Regions from separate parts of the Paraburkholderia sp. J76 genome, predicted to be linked through region 3. Evidence: riboswitches for the same ligand, from Rfam matches in the RefSeq annotation. Region 3 holds a riboswitch; each other region holds the start of a gene.

Region 1 (7,794 bases), on a different contig from region 3:
TCGATCGTTGCGTTGCTCGGCATCGGCGTGACGATCACGCTCGCGGCGGGCGGCTTCGATCTTTCGGTGGGGAGCGTGGCCGCCTCCGCGCAGATGGCCGCGAGCTACGTGCTCGTGGTGTGGCACGGCAACAGTTGGGAGGCAGTGCTCGCGTGTCTCGCGCTCGGCGTCGCGGCGGGGCTGTTCAACGGCGTGCTCATCACGCGCCTGCATGTGCCGGACCAGCTTGCGACGCTCGGCACGCTTTTCCTGCTCGCCGGCCTCCAGTTGATTCCGACGGGCGGCCGCTCTCTGGCCACGGGCACGATCCTGCCGGACGGCACCGAAGCAAGCGGCATGTTTCCCGCCGCGTTTCTCGCGCTCGGGCGCGCACGCCTATTCGAGGTGGTCCCCGTTCCCGTGCTCGTGCTGCTCGTGCTGACCGTGCTCGTTTCGGCCGTCATGGGCTCGACGCGGTGGGGGCGCGTGATCTATGCCATCGGCGGCAACGAGACCGCGGCGCGGCTGGCGGGCGCGCCGACAGCCCGTTACCGGATGGGGGCCTATGTCGCTTCGGCGACGCTCGCGGCCCTTGGCGGCCTGCTGATCGCCGCGCGTGTCGGCCGAGGCGACGTGAGCGCGGGGCATTCGTTGCTGCTCGACGCGGTGGCGGCGGCGCTCGTGGGCTACGCCGTGTGGGGCGCGAAGCGGCCCAACGTGCCCGGCACGGTTGTCGGCGCCGTGTTCGTCGGCGTGCTGCTCAACGGCCTCACGATGCTCAATGCGCCTTACTACCTCCAGGATTTCATCAAAGGCGCGTTGCTGGTCGTGGCGTTGGCGTTCACGTTCAGCGTCGGCCGCAGAACGGAAGGGCGCGACTGACGCTCTCCGATTCCATTTTCTTGTTAGCGATTCACACAACCTGATCGAGCGGAGCGCAACATGGCAGAGACACTGGCAGATATCGCGGCACACGGTGCCGCATCCGTAACCGAAGCCGCGCATGTCATCGCCTCGGACAGCGAGGCGATAGCGGTTGCAAAGGCACTGGCCGCGCGGCTTGCCGAGGGCGCGGCGTTGCGCGATAGCGAGCGGCGCTTGCCGCATGAAGAGATCGAATGGTTTTCGCGCTCGGGCCTATGGGGCATCACGGTGCCGAAGGCATATGGGGGCGCCGGCGTTTCGTTCGTTACCCTAACGGAAGTGGTCAAGCTCATCGCCGCCGCGGACCCGTCGCTCGGTCAATTGCCGCAGAACCACTTCGGTCTCGTGGACGTGATCGCGCTAACGGGCACCGAGGAGCAAAAGCATGGCCTGTTTGGCGAAGTCCTCGCCGGGAAGCGATTCGGCAACGGCTTCTCGGAGAAGGGCACGAAGCATGTGCTCGACCTGAAGACACGGGTACGCCGTGACGGGGATCACTACGTGATCGACGGCACCAAGTTTTATTCGACCGGCGCGCTCTTTGCCCATTTCGTGCCAGTGCTCGGACTCGACGAGGACCGCAGGGGATGGCTCGCCTATATTCCGCGAGGCACGGAAGGGCTCAGCGTGGTCGACGACTGGTCCGGTTTCGGCCAGCGCACCACCGCGAGCGGCACCGTTACGCTCGAAAACGTTCGCGTGCCGGCCGGTCTCGTGCTGCCCGCGCATCGCGTTTCCGAGCAGCCCACGCTCAACGGTCCGCTTTCGCAGATCATCCAGGCGGCGATCGATGCGGGCATTGCCCGCGCCGCGATCGACGACACGCTCGCGTTCGTGCGCTCGCGCACCCGGCCGTGGGTCGACAGCGGCGTCGAGCGCGCCAGCGACGACCCGCTGACGATCCGGGAGGTCGGCCATCTGCATATCCAGTTGCATGCCGCGGAGGCGCTCCTCGAACGCGCCGCGCGCGTACTCGACGAACTCGCGGCGCAGGGCGCGACGACGGAGGAGGACGTGGCGCGCGCCTCGGTCGCCGTGGGAGAGGCGAAGGTGCTCACGACGGAAATCGCGTTGCTCGCAGGCGAAAAGCTGTTCGAGCTGGCCGGCACCCAGGCGACGCTCAGTGTCCACAATCTCGACCGCCACTGGCGCAATGCACGCACCCATACGCTGCATGATCCGGTGCGCTGGAAGTACCACCTCGTCGGGAATTACTACCTCAACGGTGTGAAGCCGGCGCGTCACGCCTGGAATTGAACCTGACACACACAACGGGAACGTCATGAAGACATCGATTCACCAGCTTGTTCGCAACGGCGCGTCACGCAGGCCATCGGCGCGCCGCGCGCTTGGCGCATTCACGCTCTGCGCAGCGGGACTTGTCGGCTCGCTCACGGCGCATGCCGAAGCGCTGAAGGGCGCGCCGGCGCCGTTCGACAAAGGCGGCGTGAAGGTCGCTTTGGTCAACTACATTTCCGAGGGCGACTTCTTCCAGGCTTACGAGGCTGGCGCGCAGAAGCAGGCGAAGGCGCTCGGCATCGATCTGCGCATCTATGAAGGGCGGCAGGACGCGGCGCAGCAGCGCGATCAGATCCAGCAGGCCATCAATCTCGGCGTGTCCGCGATCATCGTCAATCACGGCCTGCCCGAGTCGCTGGGCGACGTCGTGCAGCAGGCGCTCGACAAAGGCATCAAGGTCATTGCGTTCGACGTCAATCTCGCGAACCCGAAGGTCCCGCAGATCGAGCAGAGCGACCGCGACCTCGCGTCGCTGTTGCTCGCGCAGGCCGTGAAGGACAACGGCAACGCGTTTTCCGCCGGCTACGTCTACGTTGCGGGGTTCGCACCGCTCGATCGCCGCGACGCGGTGTGGCAATCGTTCAAGCACGCGCATCCGGGGATTCAGGAAAAAGCGCGCTGGGGCACCGTGGACAATCCGATTGCGCAGTCCGTGGCCAATCAGGCGGCGGCCGCCTATCGCGCCCATCCGGATATCCGCGTGGTGATCGCGCCTTATGACGAGTTCGCGCGCGGCGCCAATCTCGCGGCGAACGAGTCGAATCTCGGCGACAAGCTGCGCATTTACAGTGCGGACATCTCGACGGCCGACATCGAGGCGATTCGCGCCCCCAACAGCGCGTGGGTGGCCACGGCCGCAACGAACCCCGCGGTCGTGGGCGCGGTGTCGGTGCGCGCCGCGGCAATCGAAGTGGCCGGGCAGCCGCTTGCGCATCAGATCGTCGTGAAGCCCACGCTCGTGACGCGCGACGATCTCGTGAAGAACGATATCCGCACGATCGCCGAACTCGGGACGAAGTTCCCGGCATTCCGGACGAGCGACGCCGCGACCGCGCCGTGGATTCCAGCGGAGCAATGATTGGCCCGTGAATGGCTAGCCGGTATCGCGCCAAACGTGCGCGATGCCGGAGCCGTCCGGGATCACTGCTGAACCGGGGAGGAAGGGGTGTTCAGGCGGAACGCCAGCGCGCGTCGGCTACGACCAGCTTCTTCGGAATGAGCTTATCTCTGAGCCGCTTACGATAGAGCGATTGCGCACGTCATTCCTCGGGCCGTGTCAGCCATCGAACGGTACCGCACGGCGGTATGGGGCGGACATGTGATGCGCCGCTCAGGTCGTGGATCCGCGACGTATCTGGCTGAGGTATCCTGGCGCAGCGCGCGCGAGGCATTCGACGGCGCTGCGCCAGTTACCCGTCAACGCTGCGTGCTGACCTGCACCTCGTCGTAGCGCCTTGCCCGATAGATGAGGAGCGAGGCAATCCAGCTCAAGGCAAAGACGCCGATGATGATATAGCCGAGCACGCCGAAATTATCGTTCAGCGAGCCGATCGTATCCCACACACGGCCTTTCAGACCGAACTGGTCCGCGAGCAGACCAAGGGCCTCGATCCCGCCGATCACGACCGCGACGATGATCGAAACCAGCGTGATGGTCATGTTGTAGTAGATCTTGCGCAGCGGCTTCTGGTACGCCCAACCATAGGCGCCCAGCATGAGGTGTCCGTCCAGCGTGTCGATCAGCGACATGCCTGCGCTGAACAGGACGGGGAACACCATGATGGCCCAGGGCGAAAGGCCCTTGGCCGCCTGGGTAGCGGCGATGCCCAGCAGGCTGATTTCGGTTGCGGTGTCGAAACCAAGACCGAACAGGAAGCCGATCGGATACATATGCCAGCTACGAGTCACGAGCCGGAACAGCGGGCGAAAGAGCCGTGCAACCAGACCCCGGTTAGCGAGGAGCATGTCGAAGTCGTCGTCGACGTAGGCGCCGCCGCTGCGCACATGCTTCCACGCGCGATAAATGCCGCGCAGGATCAGGAAGTTCATGAGCGCGAGCGCGAACAGGAAGAACGAGGAAACGAGCGTGCCGATGATGCCGCCCACTTCCTTGAAATTGTCGAACCGGCTCTGGATGGCTGTAGTCGCGAGCGCCACCGCGACCGCGGCGAGTATCACTACAGTCGAATGGCCGAGCGAGAAGAAGAAACCAACCGCAACAGGGCGTTTTTTCTCCTGCATCAGCTTGCGGGTCACGTTGTCGATTGCCGCGATGTGGTCGGCGTCCACTGCGTGCCGCAGGCCGAAGCTATAGGCCAGCAGGGCGGTGCCGAGCAGCACGGGATACCTGTGAAACGCAACGAGCGCCCACACCCAGGCAATAACGTTGATGGCGATGAGTACGCCATAGATGCCAAACAGCTTGCTACGAACTTTCGAATTTGAGTCGTTGAATATCTGAATGAGCTGGGTAAGCATCATGAACTCCCGGGATAACGCGTCCCGACGATTTATATGAGGATGACACCGCAAGGTCTGACTTGGCATTGGTAGCAAGGAAGCTGCCTATGTCCACACAGTGGCGCGACCGTGCCGGAATTGCACCGGCTTCCCGCGGCGTCACGCTTGAGGCGTAACCAAGGGCCTTATACAGCGCCTTTATGGAAATGTCGATCCTCCTGTCGGCTTTTGGCCGCATTCGGCGCGGAAACGACCGCGACGGCGCAATCGGCCGGGCGACTATCGATATTCACGCGTGCCTTCATGAAGCTGCGACCGGTCCGGCGCGGCGCAATAGCAAACGGTCGACCAGCCAGACGGCGACGATCGTCAAGCCCATGAGCGGAAACACGATGCCCAGCACAACGAGCGCGGTTGCCCATGCGCGCATCGGTGGCGCGGCGCGCTCGCGGGAGGGGGCGCCGAGCGTGCCCGATGGCCGCCGCTTCCACCACATCACGAAGCCGGTAACGGCGAGCGCCGCCAGGCCGAGCGACAGCGCCGCGCAAACGATCTGGTTTGGCACACCGAAGTAACGGCCCATGTGCAGCGACGTGCCGTACGATACGGCCTTGCTGACAGCGCCATAGTCGCCATAGCGGATGTCTCTCAGCACGGCCCCGCTGTACTGGTCGATGTACACGGTGCGCTCGAGCGTGGGGTCTGCGGGAAAGTACGACACGGTGTACACGCCATGCGGCGACGTGGGCAGCGCGATGTCGTAGCCGTCCACGAGTCCGGCCGCGCGCATCTGTTCGACGATATGCCCGAGGGGCAACGGCCTCACGCCGGGCTCGCCCGCTTCGGGTGAGCCGGGCACGCGCACCGCGCCGACCGCCCAGGGCACCTGGGGCAGCGGCATGTCGTCCATGGTCATGCCCGGCATCGGCTCCATTCCGGAGGACGTCTCGTGGCCGGCAGCGGCGTGTGCCGCGGACGGCTTTCCGGGCACCGTCGAGTGAAGCGCCAGCCCGCCCCACGAGCCCGGCGGCGCGCCGAGCTTGACGCTGGTGGCGAGCGCCTTGAACTGCTTGCCCCACGAGCCGGTCCACGGCAGGCCGGTCGCCACGAACGCAAACGCGCCGATGGCGAGCCAGATGCCGAGTGTGGCGTGAATGCTTTTCCATAGCGGCCGGCCCCGCCGCGCGAGATCGGGGACGAGCGCCGCGCGTAGCGAGGCGTTCTCTCCCGGCCACCAGAGCGCAAGGCCGGTGCCGATCATGACGAGCGTCCAGCACGCCACCAGCTCCATCAGCAGCTCGCCCGGCTTGCCGAGCAGCAGCTTGCGGTGAATCATGCGGTCGACCTGCATGAAGCGGCTGTCGACGTCGAGCGTACCGAGCACCGCGCCGTCGTAGGGATTCACATAGACGCTTTCCTTGTGACCGTCCGGCAGACGGAAGACGAATTCGGCGCTGCGGTCCGTACGGGACGAAATGCGTGCGGTCGTCGCGACCGCGCCTGCCGGCACGGCGGCGCGCGCGTTCGCGAGCAGGGCGTCGACTTCCAGGCGCGGCGACGCTGCGGGCTCGACGACGAGCCGGTGCGGATAGAGCAGCGGTTCGATCTGCGGCTGAAAGCAGTAGATCGTTCCCGTGATGGCGAGGATCACGAGAAACGGCATGACGAACAGCCCGGCGTAGAAGTGCCAGCGCCAGAGCGTGCGGTATCCGCGCTGTGCGCCGGATGGCGGGCCGCTTTGCGCACGGGTAGCGTCGGGCGTCTTGCGAGCGACAGTTTCGGCAGTGGACATGAGTGTGTCTCCTTTACATCCGCAGACGGCCTTCGACATAGAAGGTGCGGCCAGGGTAGGGGTGATACACGAAGTAACGGGCATCGAAAATGTTGTCGACGCCCACGCTGAGATCGCTGCCCTTCGTGGGATGGAACGTGAACTTCGCATCGGCCACCGTGTAGGTGCTCGTGCCGCCGAACACGTTCGGGTTCGTATCGGTATTGGTCAGCGTGTTGTACTCGCGGCCCGAGTAGCGCGCGGCGAGCGTGAGCGCATAGCGTTCGCCGATGTGATACGTCGCCGCGATATCGGCGCGCCAGAGCGGAATGCGGTAGAAGTATTTGCCGACCGTGGCGGGGTTCTGGGCGTTCTCGAGGATCTTCGACTGCGTGTAGGCGACGCTGCTGATGAGGTCGAGCCCGCGCACGAACACGTCCTCGCCTTGATAGCTCAGCTCGACGCCGCGCGAGCGAACCTTGCCGATGTTCTGGAAGTTCGTCACGTTGGGAATCACCGTCGTGTCGGTCTGGCTGAAGATCGTATTCTTTACGTCGTCCTGAAAGAGCGACAGGCGGAACAGGCCGTTCCAGTGCGCCCATTCGGCGGTCAGCTCTTTCGAGAGGTCGTTCTCGGGTTGCAGGTTCGGATTGTTGTTGATGATCGACGACCCGTTGATCTGCCCCTGGAACAGTTCGCTGACGGTGGGGAAGCGGTAGGCGCGTCCGACCGACGCGCGCAGCGTCAGGTCGTCCGTCACGTCGAACGAGAGCGAGGCCTTCGGCGAGAAGTGGCTCTGGCTGGCGTTGGGGTAGGGCACGTAGGCGCCGCCCACGGCCTGGGCGCCATCGTAGGCCTGCCAGTCCTCGTAACGCACGCCATACACGAATTTCCAGCGCGGCAGGAAGCGCCAGGCGTCCTGCACGTAGGCCGCCTGGGTCTGCGTGCGGCCCTTGAACGCATTCGCGAAGCCGCCTGCGGCGCCATCGGTCCACGCCGCCGTGTTGAACGTTTCGTTGTCGAGGAAATAGTTGTCGTAGTGGTAGCCGAAGGTGACGGCATGATTGAGCAGGCCGGCCTGCGGCGAGGGCGGCGTCCAGCTCGCCTTGAGGTCGAGCGTTTTCCAGCCGGTGCCGTCGCCGAACGTGACGACGCCCGGGCCGTTGCCGGGACCGCCCGCATTCGCCGTGCGCGCCACGCTGTTCGTCACGTCGTAGTACGAAGCAATGGCTTCGCCGTTCCAGCCCGTTGCGTTGTGCGTTTTCAGCGAGAGCCCGTAGAGCCAGTTCTCGCTCCACCCCTGGCTCGGCGCGAGCGCCGATGCCGGAATGTTGTACCCGTAGCCGCCGATATTCACCCGG
Region 2 (7,794 bases), on a different contig from region 3:
CTCTTCAATTCAATGAAACGGATGGGGTTCAGCATAACCGATGCGGCGGTGCAAAAGATTTTGGGTGAGCAGTATTCGCAGCAAATTACCCGTTATGTAACGGCTTATTTTCCGGTGCCGTTTGACTGGTTATAACCACTGCCGTCGCCGCATGCGTAACTCGCGGTTGCCGGAAGCGCCAGGACAAGTGATACAGCCACGAGGGCTGCAAAGAGGCGTCGAGCTTTCATCCAGGTTTCTCCTGTTCGAACATGGGCCGTCCATTAAGGATAGGTCAGATGACTTACAGGTGTGCTTTCGTGTGATTACCTGTGATTACGACCTGAATCATGGCGCGACTGGCTTGCCGCTCGCGTCCTTGACCTTCTCTTTCCATTGCGACCTGATTTCGCTCACGACCGTATCGGGCAGCGAAATATAGTCGAGGCTATCGGCGGCCGAAGCGCCGTTCTTGAAGGCCCAGTCGAAGAACTTGAGCGTTTCCTTGCCTTGGTCCGGCTTGTCCTGTGCGGTGTGCAGCAGCACGAAGGTCGCACCGACAACGGGCCACGCGTCCTTGCCCGGCTCGTTCGTGAGGATCTGGTAGAACGACTTCTTCCAGTCCGCGCCGGCGGCTGCGGCCTTGAACGTTTCGGTGCCCGGTTGAACCACCGCGCCCGCTTCGTTCTTCATCGCCGCGTACACCATGTGATTTTGTTTGGCGTACGCCCACTCGACGTAGCCGATCGCGCCCGGCAGACGCTGCACGAAGGCCGCGACGCCGTCGTTGCCCTTGCCGCCCGTACCCGTCGGCCAGTTCACGGTCGTGCCTTCGCCGACCTTGCTCTTCCACTCGGGGTTGACCTTCGAGAGGTAGTTCGTCCAGATGAAGCTCGTGCCCGAACCATCGGCGCGGCGAACCACCGCGATGTCGAGATCGGGCAGCTTGACCTTCGGGTTCAGCGCAGCGATAGCCGGATCGTTCCACTTCCTGATCTTGCCGAGATAGATGTCGCCGAGCACCGGGCCCGACAGCGTGAGTTCACCGGCCTTCACGCCCGGCACGTTGATCGCAGGCACGACGCCGCCGACCACTGTCGGGAACTGGAACAGACCTTCCTTGGCCAGTTGATCGTCTTTCAGCGGAGCGTCCGAGCCCGCGAAGTCCACGGTCTTCGCCTGAATCTGCTTGATGCCGCCCGACGAGCCAATGCCCTGGTAATTCACCTTGCCGCCGCCCGACTTCTGATAGGCATCCGCCCATTTCGTATAGATCGGCGCTGCGAAAGTGCTGCCCGCGCCGGTGATGTCGGCGGCCTGCGCGATGCCCGTACCCAGCGCGAGAATGACAAACGCAAATACACTGAGTCTCATCTCGTACTCCTGAAAATCGGTCTTGATGCGCTGGACCTTACGTTTGCAACGTGACGATGGAGTGACACGGGAGGGATGTGGGGCATGCCTGTGAAAGGCAAATAAGGACAAAAGGACAAATGCGGGCAGCTACATCGGGACTGAACGCCGGGCGCATTCAATCCCTCACCACGAAAACTTTGGCGCTACTTCCTGCGCCGGTGGTTGACGAGCCGAAGAATATCGTTGGTCGGCCCGCTGGTGATGAGGCGCGAGATGTCGTCGAGGTGAACCCATCGGCACCTCGCTATTTCGCTGCTCGGCCGCGCCTTGGCTTGCCTCGGTATTTCGCACGAAAACACGTGGTGGTGTTTCTGCTTGCCGCGAATGTCGAACAAATACCGGGCTGCCTTGCCGGAGAGCCGGGTCTCTTCCCTGAGTTCTCGCAGCGCGGCTTCCATGAGATGCTCGCCGCGCTTCAACATGCCGCCCGGGAGCGCCCACTTCGACTGACTGCGCGCGACCAGGAGAATTCGCTTACCTCTGCGACAAATCACGGTGGCCCGTTTCTTCAACTCGAACTCCCATTTCGTTCATGGGGTGCTTCTCGACGAATATCTATTGCAACGCCTGACTTAGCTAAGCATCGTAATACAGAAAGTCAGAAGTTCAACCCGCTGGCGTGAGCGACGGCTGCCAACTTACCCGAACTCGAACATTTCATCAAATCGTCATAAAGATCGGGTTAGCGACAGCCCTTATGGTATGTTTTGGGCCACACATATTTCTTGTCGGACTCGAGGCTGCAATGGATATGGATAGTGACTGGCCGTTGCCACGCCCGCGCACTTTCTTCAGAATCGACCGGCAACGCGCCACGGCATCACTTACCAGAAAGTCCTCTATCGCCAGCACCTTTTCGTTATTGGCCATGCCGGTGGTCGTCGAGGCGGTGCAAAGAGCGAAAACGCTGTCGACAGAAGTCGACCCCGACGCGTTTCATCAGCTTCGTGTGGCGTTCCGAAAACTCCGCGCCTTGTATTGGGCGTACTCTCCGTGGCTCGGCGAGGAAGCCACCGCGCAAGCCAGCGACGAATTCAAGCGTCTGGCTGCCGTGGCAGGCGGTACCCGCGACTGGGACATCGCAGGCGATCTCCTCGAGACCGCGCAGAAGTCGGACGCATCCATCGAACGGCTCGTGACCGCTGTGCGCGAGAAACGCGCGCAAGCGGTGGCGCATAGCCAGGCCATGATCGACAGCGGCGCCGTCGAGGCATTTCTGAACGACGCCGTGCTTCGTGCGCAAACCACGCTGCAATCCTGTTGCGATGACCTGCCGATCAGCGCGTTCGCGAAGAAGCGCGTCCGTCTCGCGCAGCGCACGCTTCGAAAGCGCAGCAGGCGCGCCGCGCGAAGCGAAACTGGCCGCGAGGAAAATCTCCATGACGTGCGCAAGGCAGGGAAAAAACTGCGGTATCTGCTCGAGTTTTTTCAACCGGTCATCAAAGGCGGGCACGACCGCACCATCAAGGAACTGACGTCCGTGCAGAAGACGCTGGGGGAATTCAACGATATTGCCGCCAGTGAGACCTTGATTCGCAATACGACATTCGAAGACGTTCCGGCCGAAATCGTCGAAAAGTCATTGCAGTGGCTGGAAAGAAAAAAGTGCCAGCGAATACATGTGGCGTCGCGAAGGGTAAAAGAGTTATCCGGCTGAACCTGTGGCTGAACCCGCGCCGCCGCCACGCGGTTGAGCCGCGCTTGCGCGCAAAAACAGCCGCAAGGACAACGTAAGTTGCCGAAGAGGCCAAACCCGGGCCAAACCCGCCCCAACCGGGTGTTTTCGCCACACCGCCCCCGGCAAAGGTTGACGCGCGGAACGCGCGGCCATTACCCTTGCGCGCTGATGGTTCCCGGCGACGGGATCAAAAGGGAACGCAGTGCAAGACTGCGGCTGCCCCCGCAACTGTCAGCGGCGAGTCCATGCCAGAGAGGGCCACTGGGAAACCGGGAAGGCCGGCAACGGACGGCGACCCGCGAGCCAGGAGACCTGCCATCAGCCGAGTCCAACAGCAGCCGCAGCGGGCGGGGACCCCCACTGCGCAAGCACCGCCCGTGCGGCGGTCGCCCGTTGCAAGGACAGCCCTATACAGGAGCTGTTTCCAGCCACCGCATCATGAAGTTTCGCCAATTCGTTTTGACTTCCGCCGCGCTCGCCTGCGCATGGCACACCGCGCACGCCGCCGCCAGCGACGACGACACCACGCTGCCCAATATCCTCGTCGTGGGCGACACGCAGCATCTGCCGCAATCGTTCGATCAGCGCTATGCGACCACCCAGGTGCTCACGCGCGCGGACCTCGACCGCGTCTCCCCCGCCGACCCCAGCATCGCGCAAGCGCTCGCCACGCTGCCCGGCGTCACCGTTTCGCAAACCGGCGGGCCGGGGTCGTACACGGGCGTGAGCATCCGCGGGTCGTCGGCCGATCAGGTGGCCGTGTTCATCGACGGCATACGCGTGGGCTCCGTCACCACCGGCACGGCCGAATGGGCCGATCTCGCAACGGCCTCGTTCGACCGCGTGGAGGTGATCTCGGGTCCCGCGGCCGCCTCGTTCGGCGCGGACGCCGTGGGCGGCGTCGTGCAGCTCTTCACGCGCCATGCGTCGAATCAGCCTAACCAGACCACCGTGTCGTTCGGCGGCGGCTCGAACAAGACCTTCGATACGCAGGTGCGCACGTCGGGCACGGTGCCCTCGACCGGGCCGCTTTCCGCGTTGAGCGGCCTCACGTATTCGCTGGGCCTGCACGACTACAACACGGCCGGTATCGATGCAACGCAGCCCGGCGCTTACGGCCACGAAGACGGCCGCAACCCCTACCACGCGCAGAATCTGGACGCGCGCCTCGGCTACGCGCACGACAACTGGTCGATCTCGACCTTCGCGCTCTACCATCGCTCCGATCTGTCCTTCGACAGCGCGGGAGGCACCGACCGCCAGCGCGACAACCAGCTCACGACCGGCGTCGCGTTCCACCTCGACATCACGCCGACCACGCAGTTCGATCAATCGGTGGGTTACGCGACGGACCGTCAGTTCCTCTATTCGGACGACCCGACGATCCCCACCGACGAGATCGACTCGACCCGTCTGTCCACCTCCACCGCGATCACGCATCAGGAAAGGGGCCACACGCTCTTCGGCATGCCGCTCGAAGGCGAGACCAAGCTCGCCTACGACTACACGCGCGAACTGGCTTTCCTGCCCGTGGATGTGCCTGGCGGCCTGCCCGCGCGCAACGATTCAGCCGTCTCGATGCATCAGTCGGCCACGCTCGGACCCGTCACGCTGTTTCTGGCGGGGCGGCACGAGATCGTGCAGGGGCAATCGGTGAATACGGGCAATGCCGCGCTCTCGTGGGCGATCACACCGGTCTACACGGCGCGCGTTTCGTATGGCAATGCATTCCGCCTGCCCACGTTCAACGATCTGTACTATCCGGGCTATTCGAACCCCGACCTGCTGCCCGAGCGCAGCAACTCGGTCGAGGCCGCGCTCGATGCGACCACGTCGATCGGCACGTTCACGGCGGCCGTGTACGACACGCGCGTGCACGACCTCATCACGTACAACTCGCAGACTTTCCTGCCCGTGAACGTGGGCCGCGCGCACATTCAGGGTCTCGACCTCTCGTACAAGGGCACGCTCGGCAAGTACACGCCGGTGAGCCTCACGGTGGGCATTCTGAATCCGCAGGACGTGAGCGACCAGACCTGGCTCAATCGCCGCCCGCGGCAGACGGCGAGCCTGAGCGTGGATCACACGTGGGACGAGTTCCATCTCCACGCGCTCAGCACCGGCGTTTCGCTGCTGTATAACGGCTCGACGTTCGACGACCAGGCCAACACCATCTACCTGCCTTCGTGGACGACGGTGAGCCTGCGCGCGTCGTACCAGGTCAATGCGCATCTCGCGCTTTCGGCCTCGCTTGCGAACGTGTTCAACCGGCAATATGTGACCGCCTACGGGTACAGCACGTTGGGGCGCACGGCGTTCGGCAAGGCCACTTACACGTTCTAGGCGCGGGACCTGTGAGCGGGTGCGCAAAAGCCCTTGCGCGCCTGCCCCCCTAACTTTCGCGCCTGGGCCGCCGCACCGCGCGAATCTTCCCGCTATTGCCGCCGCCGCAGAAAAACTGTTCGGCGCCATCGGATTCCAGTCCCGAGACGGCCGTTCCGGGCGGCATGTCGAGCTGTTCCAGGACTTCGCCCGTGCCCGGATCGATGCGCCGCAAGTCGCTTTCGTCGCCTTCCCAGGTGCCGTGCCACAACTCGCCGTCCACCCACGTCACGCCCGTCACGAAGCGGCTCGATTCGAGCGTGCGCAATATCGCGCCCGTCTGCGGATCGACCTGATGAATCTTGCGCTCGCGATAGACGCCGACCCACAGCGTGCCGTCCGCCCACGCGAGGCCCGAGTCGCCGCCACCGCCGGGCGCGGGAATCGTGGCGAGCACGCGGCCCGTTTCGGGGTCGATCTTATGGATGCGGTCCTCGGCGATCTGAAACAGATGCTGACCGTCGAAGGCCGTGCCCGCGTGCGCCGCGATGTCGATCGAGCGCTGCGTCCGGCCGCTCTCGGGGTCGAGCGAGGCAATGCGCTCGCCCACGGCGAACCACACGTGCCTGCCGTCGTACGAAACCCCGCCCACCTTCTCGATGCCGGGAAACGGGCCGTACTCGCGGACAATTTCGGCAGTCGTTCGTTTCATGACTTCTCCTCGAATGAAAGGACAGGCGTCCATCCTAATCGCCCGGCAGCGGCGCGGGGAGTAACAAGGTCGTCGCGAATCCGGGCACGGGCGGCGTGGTCCAGCGGCGCGCGCGGCCATAGCCGAACGACTGCACCTTGCTCGCCGCGGCGAGCGAATCGAGCGCGCGCTGCACGGTGCGCTGGCTCGCGCCCAGCGCGAGCGCCAGCGCCGAACTCGACCACGATTCGCCATCGGCGAGAAAAGCCAGCACCGCCGCGTGCTTTTCTTCCACAGGCCGCGCCAGCACCACCACTTCGCTCGCGTGACGAGGCGCGAGCGCGAAGCCGCGCTGGGTCGCGCCGATGTCGGCCACGTCGCGCAACAGCGTGCGCAAGCGGCCAATTTCCACGCGCAGGCGCGCGCGATGCGTTTCGTCGGCGTGCTTCGTGCGAAAGGCGCGCTCGATGAGCGCGTCGCGCGGCACGTCGGCGGGCCACGCTTGCGCGAGCGCGCGGGCGAGCACGAACAGCACGGGGCGTCTTGCGAGTTCGACGACGGTCGCGCCCTCGCGCGCGACATAGCGGCACGCATCGACGACGAGCGCCTTCGAGGCGAGCAGCGCCTCAACCTCTTCCAGCAGCAGAATGCGCTCTTCGCCGCGCGCGATGAGGCGCGCAGCCGGCGAGTCCAGCAGCAGCGCGGCGCTCTCGATCTCCGCGCTCAGCGCGGCAATGCCCGCCGCGCGCGCGGCGCGTGCGGCCTCGGCGAGCGAGCGCCGCGCCGCCTGCGCCTGAATGCGCCGCATGGCGATGCCCGCGGCGATCAGTTCATGCGCGGCGCGCAAGGCGGCCGGCAGCGGCGCGGGATCGGCTTGCGCGAGCATACCTGCGGCCTCGTCGAGCCGCCCGATGAGCAGCAAGCGGCGAATTTCCAGGTAGCGCGCGTGCGCGGCATTGAGGCGGTCGCCGTGCGCTTCGAGCGTTTGCCGCGCAGCAGCGAGCGTATCGGTGGGCCAGCCGAGATCGCGCGATGCCAGCGCGATTTCGGCCTCGGCAACGACGCAGCGCGCGCGGGCCACGGCCTCGCGCGAGCCGAAGCCGCGCGCCGCGCGGCGCAATAGCGCCTTGGCGCGCGCGAAGTCGCCGAGCTGCGCCATGGCGATGCCGCGCAGCGCGAGCGCAGGCGCGTCGTCGCGCAAGGCCACGCGGTTCAGCGCGCCGAGCGGGTCACCGCCCGCGAGCGAGCGCGCCGCGGCCGTGATCAGCGAATCCATCGTCATGAGAATCCCGCCACACTTGTCACTCCCCTGGCTCCTGGGTCCGGACCTAATCTAACACGGCGATCACTCGCATCATCGATCGAACGACGCGGCGGCGCGAACGTCATGCTCGGGCGCGCCGCCCCCGATGAATCCATAGGAGGACCAGGCAATGGCAACCCATACCACCGGAACACGCGAAGACTGGCTTGCGGCGCGCATCGAACTGCTCGCGGCCGAAAAGGAACACACGCGGCGCGGCGACGCATTGGCGCGGCAGCGCCAGGCGTTGCCGTGGGTGCGTGTCGACAAGACGTATCGATTCGAAACGGAAGAAGGCGGCGCCACGCTCGCCGATCTCTTCCAGGGGCGCTCGCAACTGCTCGTTTATCACTTCATGTTCGGGCCGGATTACGCGGCGGGCTGCCCGTCGTGTTCCGCGATTGC
Region 3 (7,794 bases):
GCGTGCTGGTGGCGTGCGTGGGCGTGCTCGCGCTCGTGCCGTATCTCGTGCTGCAACTCAAGGGGCTCGGCATCATCGTGACGACGGCCTCCTATGGCGCGATCTCCTCGACGGCGGCGATCTGGATCGGCGCGGCCGTGGTCACGGCCTACGTGATCGTCTCGGGCGTGCGCGGCTGCGCGTGGAACTCGGTCGTGAAAGACACGATGATTCTCGCCATCGCCGTGTTCCTCGGCATCTATCTGCCGATTCACCACTACGGCAGCCTGAGCGAAATGTTCCGCGCCATCGACGCAGCCAAGCCCGGCTTCCTCACCTTCCCGGCGCGCGGCCAGAGCGTCACATGGTTCCAGTCCACCGTGCTGCTCACGGCGCTCGGCTTCTTCATGTGGCCGCACACGTTCATGTCGGTCTACACCGCGAAGAACGAGCGCATCTTCCGCCGCAACGCGATGATTCTGCCGCTCTACCAGCTCATCCTGCTATTCGTGTTCTTCTGCGGCTTCGCGGCCGTGCTCAAGGTGCCGGGCCTGAAGGGCGGCGACATCGACCTCTCGCTCTTTCGCCTCGCGCTGCAGACGTTCGATCCGTGGTTCGTGGGCGTGATCGGCGCGGCGGGCGTGCTCACCGCGCTCGTGCCGGGCTCGATGATTCTCACCACGGCTTCGACGCTGCTCGCCAACGACATCTATCGCGGCGGCCTCGCGAAGAGCGCGGACGACGCGCGAGTCGCGAAGCTCGCGCGTATTTTCGTGCCGATCGTCGCGCTCGTCGCGGTGGGCTTCACGCTCAATGGCGGCGACACCATCGTCGCGCTGCTGCTGATGGGCTACAACTTCGTCACGCAGCTTTTCCCGGCGATGGTGTGCAGCCTCTCCGCGCGCAACCGCGTGACGAAGCAAGGCGCGTTCTGCGGCATCGTGGCGGGCGTGCTCGTGGTGATCGTCACGACGCTCACGCATGTGAGCGTGGCGCAGTTGATTCCGTTCGCGCCGGATGCGTTCAAGGACATCAACATCGGCTTCCTCGCGCTGTTCGTGAACGTGATCGTGCTTGCGGTGGTGAGTACGGTGACGCAGCCGCGCACGCATGTCGATCATGAGCATGCGCGGGCGCATTGAATTCAGGTAGTGCGGTAACGAAGCGGTCCAATCGGTGTGATCCGATTGGGCCGTTTTCCATTTATGCCGCCCTGCGCGTTTCCGCTATGCGCTGCGGCGCCTCGGGGCGCGCGTAGAGGCGGTCCAGATACGCCTGCAAACGCGGGAAGCCATCCAGCAGTTGGACTACGCTCGCCCAGTCCATCAGATAAACCGTCACGCAGTCCGCCACCGAGAGCTGGTTGCCGACGATGAACTCGCGCCCTTCGAGATGCTTTTCGAGCACCGCGGCCATCGCCTTGAAGTCCTCTCGCGCCAGTTCGATATCGGCGGGACTGCGCTGTTCGGGCGGATAAACGAACGTGTGCCGCGTGATTCGCCAGAGCGGCTGCTCCAGTTCGGTGACGGCGAAGAGCGTCCAGCGATACACCTGCGCCCGCTCTTCGAGATCCGCGGGCAGGAGCGCCTTCTCCGGATATTTATCCGCGAGATACAGCACGATCGCAGCCGATTCGGGAATCACGCGGTCGCCGTCGATCAGCACCGGAACCTTGCCCGCGGGATTGATGCGCAGGTACTCGGGCCGCTTGTGTTCGCCTTCGAGCAGATTGACCGAGATGAATTCGAAATCGGCGTCGACCTCCTTGAGACCCCATAGCGCGCGTTGCGAACGCGTGCCGGCAAAACCGTAGAGTTTCATGACGCGGCTCCGTTCATGCGCCGGGAATCGGCAGAACGGGCATGACTTCGACGCCCGCGCCCGGAAAAATCGTGAATTGCGGATGCCCTTCGAACAGCTTCGCTGCCTCCTCGTGCGATGCGGCGCGCAGCACGGTATAGCCCGTTAGCGCGTTGGACGTATCGGAGATGCCGTGCTCGCCGATGGATTTGGTCTTGCCGAGCGGACCGCCCATATCGACGATCGACGCCTTGTGCTTGTCGACCCACGCATGCCAGGCGGCAATGCCCTCTTTCTCCTTCGCGTGCCGATCGGCTTCGGGAAGCGCCGCCCACGCCTTCATGGGGGCGTTGTCTTTGGTACCGAGAAAAACAGCGAGAAACAGTTTCTGATCGCTCATGTGTCCTCCAACTGCGGGTCGGGTTACGGGTTCGATTACGGGTCTAAAAACAGGGGGCAACGGCGTGCCGCCCGTCCGGCCTTGACAGCATAGGTTGATATCAACATAATTGCAACATGGCCCGCACAAAGAAACTTCCCTTCGAAACCACGCTATTGGTGCGCGATTGCTGCCTGTGTCTGCATATGCAGCGGGCGGCGCGCAATCTCGCGCGCATCTTCGACGACGTACTGCGTCCGCTCGATCTCACGAACGGGCAGTTTTCGCTGCTGATGTCGCTGAACCGGCCGCATCCGCCCGGCATGAAAGACGTGGCGGCGCTGCTCGCCATGGACCGCACGACGCTCACGGCCGCGCTCAAGCCGCTGGAGCGGCGCGGCCTCGTGGTCATCGAGCAGGACCCCGATGACAAGCGCAGCCGTTTGATCAGGCTTACTGACGAAGGGCATCGATTGCTCGGCGCCGCGTTTCCGGTCTGGCAGGAAACGCATGAGGAGATAGAAAAGGGATTTGCAAAGGGCGAGGTCGACAAGCTACGCGCGCACTTGCGGGCGCTTTCGTAGCCCTACCGCTTCCCCGCCCCGTAAAGCGTCGAATCCGCGAACCCTTCCGCCGCGAGCACCCGCCCCACGAGAATCAGCGCGGTACGCTCGATATCCGTCGCTTGCACCTTTTCAGCGATATCCGCGAGCGTGCCCGTCACGCGTTCCTCGTCGGGCCAACTCGCGCGGTAGATCACCGCGACGGGGCAATCCGCGCCGTAGTGCGGCCGCAATTCCTCAACGATACGCGCGATATGGCGCACGCCCAGGTGGATCGCCAGCGTGGCTTTATGACGCGCGAGGTCGCCTAACCGCTCGCCTTCGGGCATCGACGTTTTCGTGGCGTAGCGCGTAAGAATGAGCGTTTGCGAAATACCGGGCAGCGTGAGTTCGCTGCCGAGCGCCGCCGCGCATGCGGCCGTCGCCGTCACGCCCGGCACGATTTCATAAGGAATGCCAAGCATGCGCAGGCGGCGGATCTGCTCGCCGATAGCGCCATACAGCGACGGGTCGCCCGAATGCACGCGCGCCACATCGAAGCCTTGCGTGTGCGCGCTTTCGAGCAACGCGACGATTTCGTCCAGCGTGAGCGGCGCGGTATCGACCACTTTATGCGCGCGGTGGCCTTCGAGCACGGCCGGCGGCACGAGCGAGCCCGCGTAGAGAATGACGGGGCAACTGCGCACGAGGCGCTGGCCCTTCACGGTGATCAACTCAGGATCGCCCGGTCCCGCGCCGATGAAGAACACTGTCATGCGCTGAAACTCCGCTTGATGTAGTCGTCGAGCGCACCGGTCGCCTCTTGCGCCGATGCGAATTCGCGCTGCGCGGGCGGCAGCGGCGGCCGCTGCATCATCACCACGGGCAAGCCCAGTTCGCGCGCGACAGCGAGCTTCGCCTCGGTCGCCGCGCCACCGCTGTTCTTGCTGACGACGACGTCGATGCGCGCTTCCGTGAAAAGCGCGCGCTCGCCTTCGGCTGTGAACGGCCCGCGCGCGTCGATGATGCGGGCGCGAGCGTGGCCAGGATGCGCTTCGAGGCAACGGATGGTCCAGTACTGCCGCGGCGGCACTTCGTGCAGATGCGCGAGCGGTTCGCGCCCGAGCGTAAAGAGCGGGCGCGCGAACGGCGCAAGCGCTTCGATTACGCCGCGCCAGCCGCCGACCCCGCGCCAGTCGTCGCCGGGCTGTGGCTGCCACGGTGCGCGCCGCAGCGCCCAGTACGGCACCTGTGCCGCGTCGCATGCGCGCGCCGCATTGGCGCTGATCTGCGCGGCGTATGGATGCGTGGCGTCGAAAACGAGCGCGATGTTTTCGTCGGCGAGAAAGCGCGCGAGCCCTTCTGCGCCGCCGAAACCGCCCACACGCACCGCGCAGGCGAGATCGGCGGGCACGCGGCCCAGTCCCGCGAGCGAGTACACGTGCGGCGCGCCGAGTGTACGAGCGATGGCCAGCGCGTCGCCGGTGCCGCCCAGCAGCAAGACGCGTGGCGTCATGGCTTGACCGCCTCGTAGAGCGTGACGGGCAACGCCTGGCGCCATGTGTCGAAGCCGCCCAGCGGCTGCGCCTCGCCGATGCCGATGCGCGTGAGCGTGCCGCCGTGCTGCGTGCGCCACGCCGCGAGCGTCGCTTCGCTCTGCAATGTCACCGCGTTTGCAACGAGCCGGCCGCCGCTCGCGAGCGCATCCCAGCATGCTTCGAGCACGCCGGGCACGGTCACGCCGCCGCCGATGAACACCGCGTCGGGCGTCGCGAGCCCTGCGAGCGCTGCGGGCGCGCGGCCCGCGACGAGCTGCAAACCGGGCACGCCCAGCGCGGCGCGATTGTGTTCGATGAAGCGCTGACGTTCGGCATGCGCCTCGATCGCAATCGCGCGGCAAGCCGCGTGCGCGCGCATCCACTCGATGCCGATCGAGCCGCTGCCCGCACCCACGTCCCAAAGTAGCGCGCCCGGCGTGGGCGCGAGGCGCGCGAGCGTGAGCGCGCGCACGTCGCGCCTGGTGAGCTGGCCGTCGTGGCGATAGGCGTCGTCGGGGAGGCCCGGCGTGAGCGTCCAGCCGCGAGCGAGCGCATTCGCCACATCGCTTTCGCATTCGAAGGCGACCAGGTTGAGCGCCGCGGCTTCTTCCACGTGCCACGCATCGGCACGGCCTTCGATGCGGCGCTCGAGCGGGCCGCCCAGATGCTCGAACACCGCAAGACGGGTGGCACCGAAACCCGCTTGCGCGAGCAGCGAGGCAAGCGCCGCGGGCGTGCGTCCGTCCGCGCTCAGCGCGAGCACGCGGGAGCGCGCGTGAAGATGGCGGCGCAGCACATCGAGCGGCCGGCCGACGAGCGAGACCATCGCCGTATCCTGCAACGCCCAGCCCATACGCGCCGCCGCGAGCGAAAGCGACGACGGCGCGGGCAGCACGCGCATTTCGCCGGGCGCCACGCGGCGCGCGAGCGTTGCGCCCACGCCGAACAGCATGGGGTCGCCGCTCGCGAGCACGCACACGGGCTCGTTCGATTCGCGATGCGCAAGCAGCGCATCGACGCTGAACGGCTGCGGCCACGCCTCGCGGCGCGCACGCACGCGTGGCGGGAGCATCGCGAGATGGCGCGCGCCGCCCGTCACGATGGCCGCGTCGAACAGCGCGCGCCGCGCGTCGCGCGCGAGCCCCGCATAGCCGTCGTCGCCTATGCCCACCACCGTCAGCCATGCCTGCGTGCCCTGCATTCGCTCTCCCGCTGCTTCCTGATTCTCTATGCCGCCACCCGCCCGCGACCCGATTGCGGGCCGTAGCGCGCGTGAAAACGGGCATAATACCGTGTCCGCCGGCGCCTTTAAGGCAACTTTGCATGAGACCGGAGCCAGCGCTGAAGCGCCAGCTCCGGATGGCAAGAAAGGGAACACAGCATGCTGTGGCCGCCCCCGCGACTGTGAGCAGCGAGACCGCATCCACCCACGCCACTGGTTTTACCGGGAAGGCCGATGCGGTTCACGACCTGCGAGCCAGGAGACCTGCCGGCCGACTGTTCGCGCAAACCCGGATCGGACGGGGTGTACCGATACCGCAGCCGCTTCCCGCCCACCGTGCGGGCAGCGCGCCGCTCGCGCGCGGTGCTTACCCGGTATTCCCTTGAAACACCAAACGAAGTCCGTCTCGCCCGCTGCTGCATTGGCCGTGCTGCGCTCCTCCGCGTGCCCGGGGCTGGTGCGCGTGGTCGCCGCGCGCGACGGCGGCGTGTGCCGCATCCGTCTGCCCGGCGGCGTGCTGGGCGCCGCGCGTGCGCGCGCCGTCGCCGATGCGGCATCGACGCATGCGAACGGCGTGCTCGAACTGACGAACCGTGCCAACGTGCAGATTCGCGGCGTGCTCGCGGGCGAGGAAGCCGCGTTGAGCGCCGCGCTGATCGGCGCGGGTCTCGGCCCCGCCGGCATCGGCGTCGCGAGCCCGATCGAGCGCGCCTGCGCCGCCGACGAATTGCGCAACGTGATGCTGAGCCCGCTAGCGGGCCTCGATCCTCATGCCTTGTGCGACACGACCGTACTCGCCGCCGCGCTCATCGACATGATGCAGCGCGAGCCGCGTTTCGCCGCACTCTCGCCGAAATTCGCCCTGCAACTGGACGGCGCCGAGCGCATGGCGATGCTCGAACATCCGCACGACATCTGGCTCGCCGCGCTGCCGCATGGCGCGACGGTGCGCTTCGCTGTGGGCCTCGCGGGATGCCCCACGGCGCGGCCAATCGGCACGCTAGCGGCTGACGACGTGTGCGCATCGGTGCAAGCGCTGCTGCATGCATTCCTCGACCTCGCAGATGCAGATGCAACCCGTATGCGCGACGTGCTGGCAACGCACTCGCTCGGAGCGCTGCTGCAGCGCGCGCAACAACACGGCGATTTCACGCTGATGCACGACGCTGCCGCACTGCACACGTGGCATCGCAACTCGAGCCCCTCCGACCTGCGCCTGGGCGCGCACGCACTCCATGCCGACGGCAGCGGATACGTGGGCGCGCAGCCCGCGCTCGGCCGTATCGACGCGCCCACGCTGCGCGCGCTCGCCGCGCTTGCGGAAGACGCAGGCGACGCGACCTTGCGCGTAACGCCCTGGCAAGGCGTGCTGCTGCCCAACGTGCCCGCGCGTGCGATGGCCGCCGCGCTCGAACGCCTGCGTGCGCTCGGCCTCGTCGTTTCGCGTGCCGATCCGCTCGCGCGCCTCATCGCCTGCACGGGCTCGACGGGTTGCGCAAAAAGCCGCGCTGACACGAAAGCCGACGCCCGGCGCCTCGCCGTCCTGTTGCCGCCTGCCGCCGAAGTCCACCTCACCGGCTGCGAGCGTTCCTGCGCCGCCGCGCACTGCGCGCCGTTCACGTTGCTCGCGAGCGCCCCGGACCACTACGACCTGTACCAGCGCGACGACACCCCAAGCGGCTCCGGCCAACGCTTTGGTCAACTCGTCGCGCGCAACCTGACGATCGAAGCCGCTGCGCTCGCAATCGCGCAACGGTCCCGGAGTACCCAAGATGTCTGATTACATCCGCGACGGCCAGGCGATCTATCGCGAGTCGTTCGCGACGATTCGCGCCGAAGCCGACCTCTCGCGCATTCCCCCCGACCTCGAAAAGCTCGCCGTACGCGTGATCCACGCGTGCGGCATGGTGGACGTGGTCGCCGACCTCGCGTTTTCCACAGGCGCGGGCACGGCGGGCCGCCACGCGCTAGCAGGCGGCGCGCCGGTCCTCTGCGACGCGAAAATGGTCGCTTACGGCATCACGCGCGCGCGCCTGCCCGCGAACAACGCCGTGATCTGCACGCTCGACGACCCCGCCGTGCCCGCGCTCGCCCGCGAGCTTGGCAATACCCGCTCGGCGGCTGCGCTCGAACTGTGGCGGCCGCATCTTGCAGGCAGCGTCGTTGCCATCGGCAATGCGCCCACCGCGCTCTTTTATCTGCTCGACATGATCGCCGCCGGCGCGCCGCGCCCCGCGCTCATTCTGGGCTTTCCCGTGGGCTTTGTCGGCGCGGCGGAGTCCAAAGCGCAGCTTGCGGCGCAGAATCGCGGCGTGCCTTTCGTCGTCGTGCACG

The links. Region 3 has a riboswitch for cobalamin ahead of cobG (precorrin-3B synthase). Riboswitches for the same ligand answer to the same signal wherever they lie in the genome.
Region 1: another riboswitch for cobalamin. It lies ahead of U5768_RS30315 (HoxN/HupN/NixA family nickel/cobalt transporter); the one in region 3 lies ahead of cobG (precorrin-3B synthase).
Region 2: another riboswitch for cobalamin. It lies ahead of U5768_RS00090 (TonB-dependent receptor domain-containing protein); the one in region 3 lies ahead of cobG (precorrin-3B synthase).

The regions. Positions count from the first base shown of each region.
Region 1 covers NZ_CAJMZJ010000023.1:30,581-38,374, forward strand. Annotated here, with positions in the region: gene U5768_RS30300 (ABC transporter permease) at 1-861, shown strand, start outside; gene U5768_RS30305 (SfnB family sulfur acquisition oxidoreductase) at 922-2,160, shown strand; gene U5768_RS30310 (substrate-binding domain-containing protein) at 2,186-3,280, shown strand; gene U5768_RS30315 (HoxN/HupN/NixA family nickel/cobalt transporter) at 3,619-4,680, opposite strand; adenosylcobalamin (AdoCbl) riboswitch at 4,680-4,841, opposite strand; gene U5768_RS30320 (PepSY domain-containing protein) at 4,964-6,454, opposite strand; gene U5768_RS30325 (TonB-dependent receptor) at 6,468-7,794, opposite strand, start outside.
Region 2 covers NZ_CAJMZJ010000001.1:11,586-19,379, forward strand. Annotated here, with positions in the region: gene pstS (phosphate ABC transporter substrate-binding protein PstS) at 328-1,353, opposite strand; gene U5768_RS00080 (NUDIX hydrolase) at 1,539-1,907, opposite strand; gene U5768_RS00085 (CHAD domain-containing protein) at 2,141-3,052, shown strand; cobalamin riboswitch at 3,226-3,408, shown strand; gene U5768_RS00090 (TonB-dependent receptor domain-containing protein) at 3,512-5,416, shown strand; gene U5768_RS00095 (glutamine cyclotransferase) at 5,466-6,107, opposite strand; gene U5768_RS00100 (helix-turn-helix domain-containing protein) at 6,142-7,362, opposite strand; gene U5768_RS00105 (DUF899 domain-containing protein) at 7,520-7,794, shown strand, end outside.
Region 3 covers NZ_CAJMZJ010000007.1:225,534-233,327, forward strand. Annotated here, with positions in the region: gene U5768_RS15975 (sodium:solute symporter) at 1-1,121, shown strand, start outside; gene U5768_RS15980 (glutathione S-transferase family protein) at 1,183-1,800, opposite strand; gene U5768_RS15985 (hypothetical protein) at 1,814-2,179, opposite strand; gene U5768_RS15990 (MarR family transcriptional regulator) at 2,296-2,742, shown strand; gene cobM (precorrin-4 C(11)-methyltransferase) at 2,745-3,476, opposite strand; gene U5768_RS16000 (cobalt-precorrin-6A reductase) at 3,473-4,216, opposite strand; gene cbiE (precorrin-6y C5,15-methyltransferase (decarboxylating) subunit CbiE) at 4,213-5,439, opposite strand; cobalamin riboswitch at 5,558-5,747, shown strand; gene cobG (precorrin-3B synthase) at 5,843-7,240, shown strand; gene U5768_RS16015 (precorrin-8X methylmutase) at 7,233-7,794, shown strand, end outside.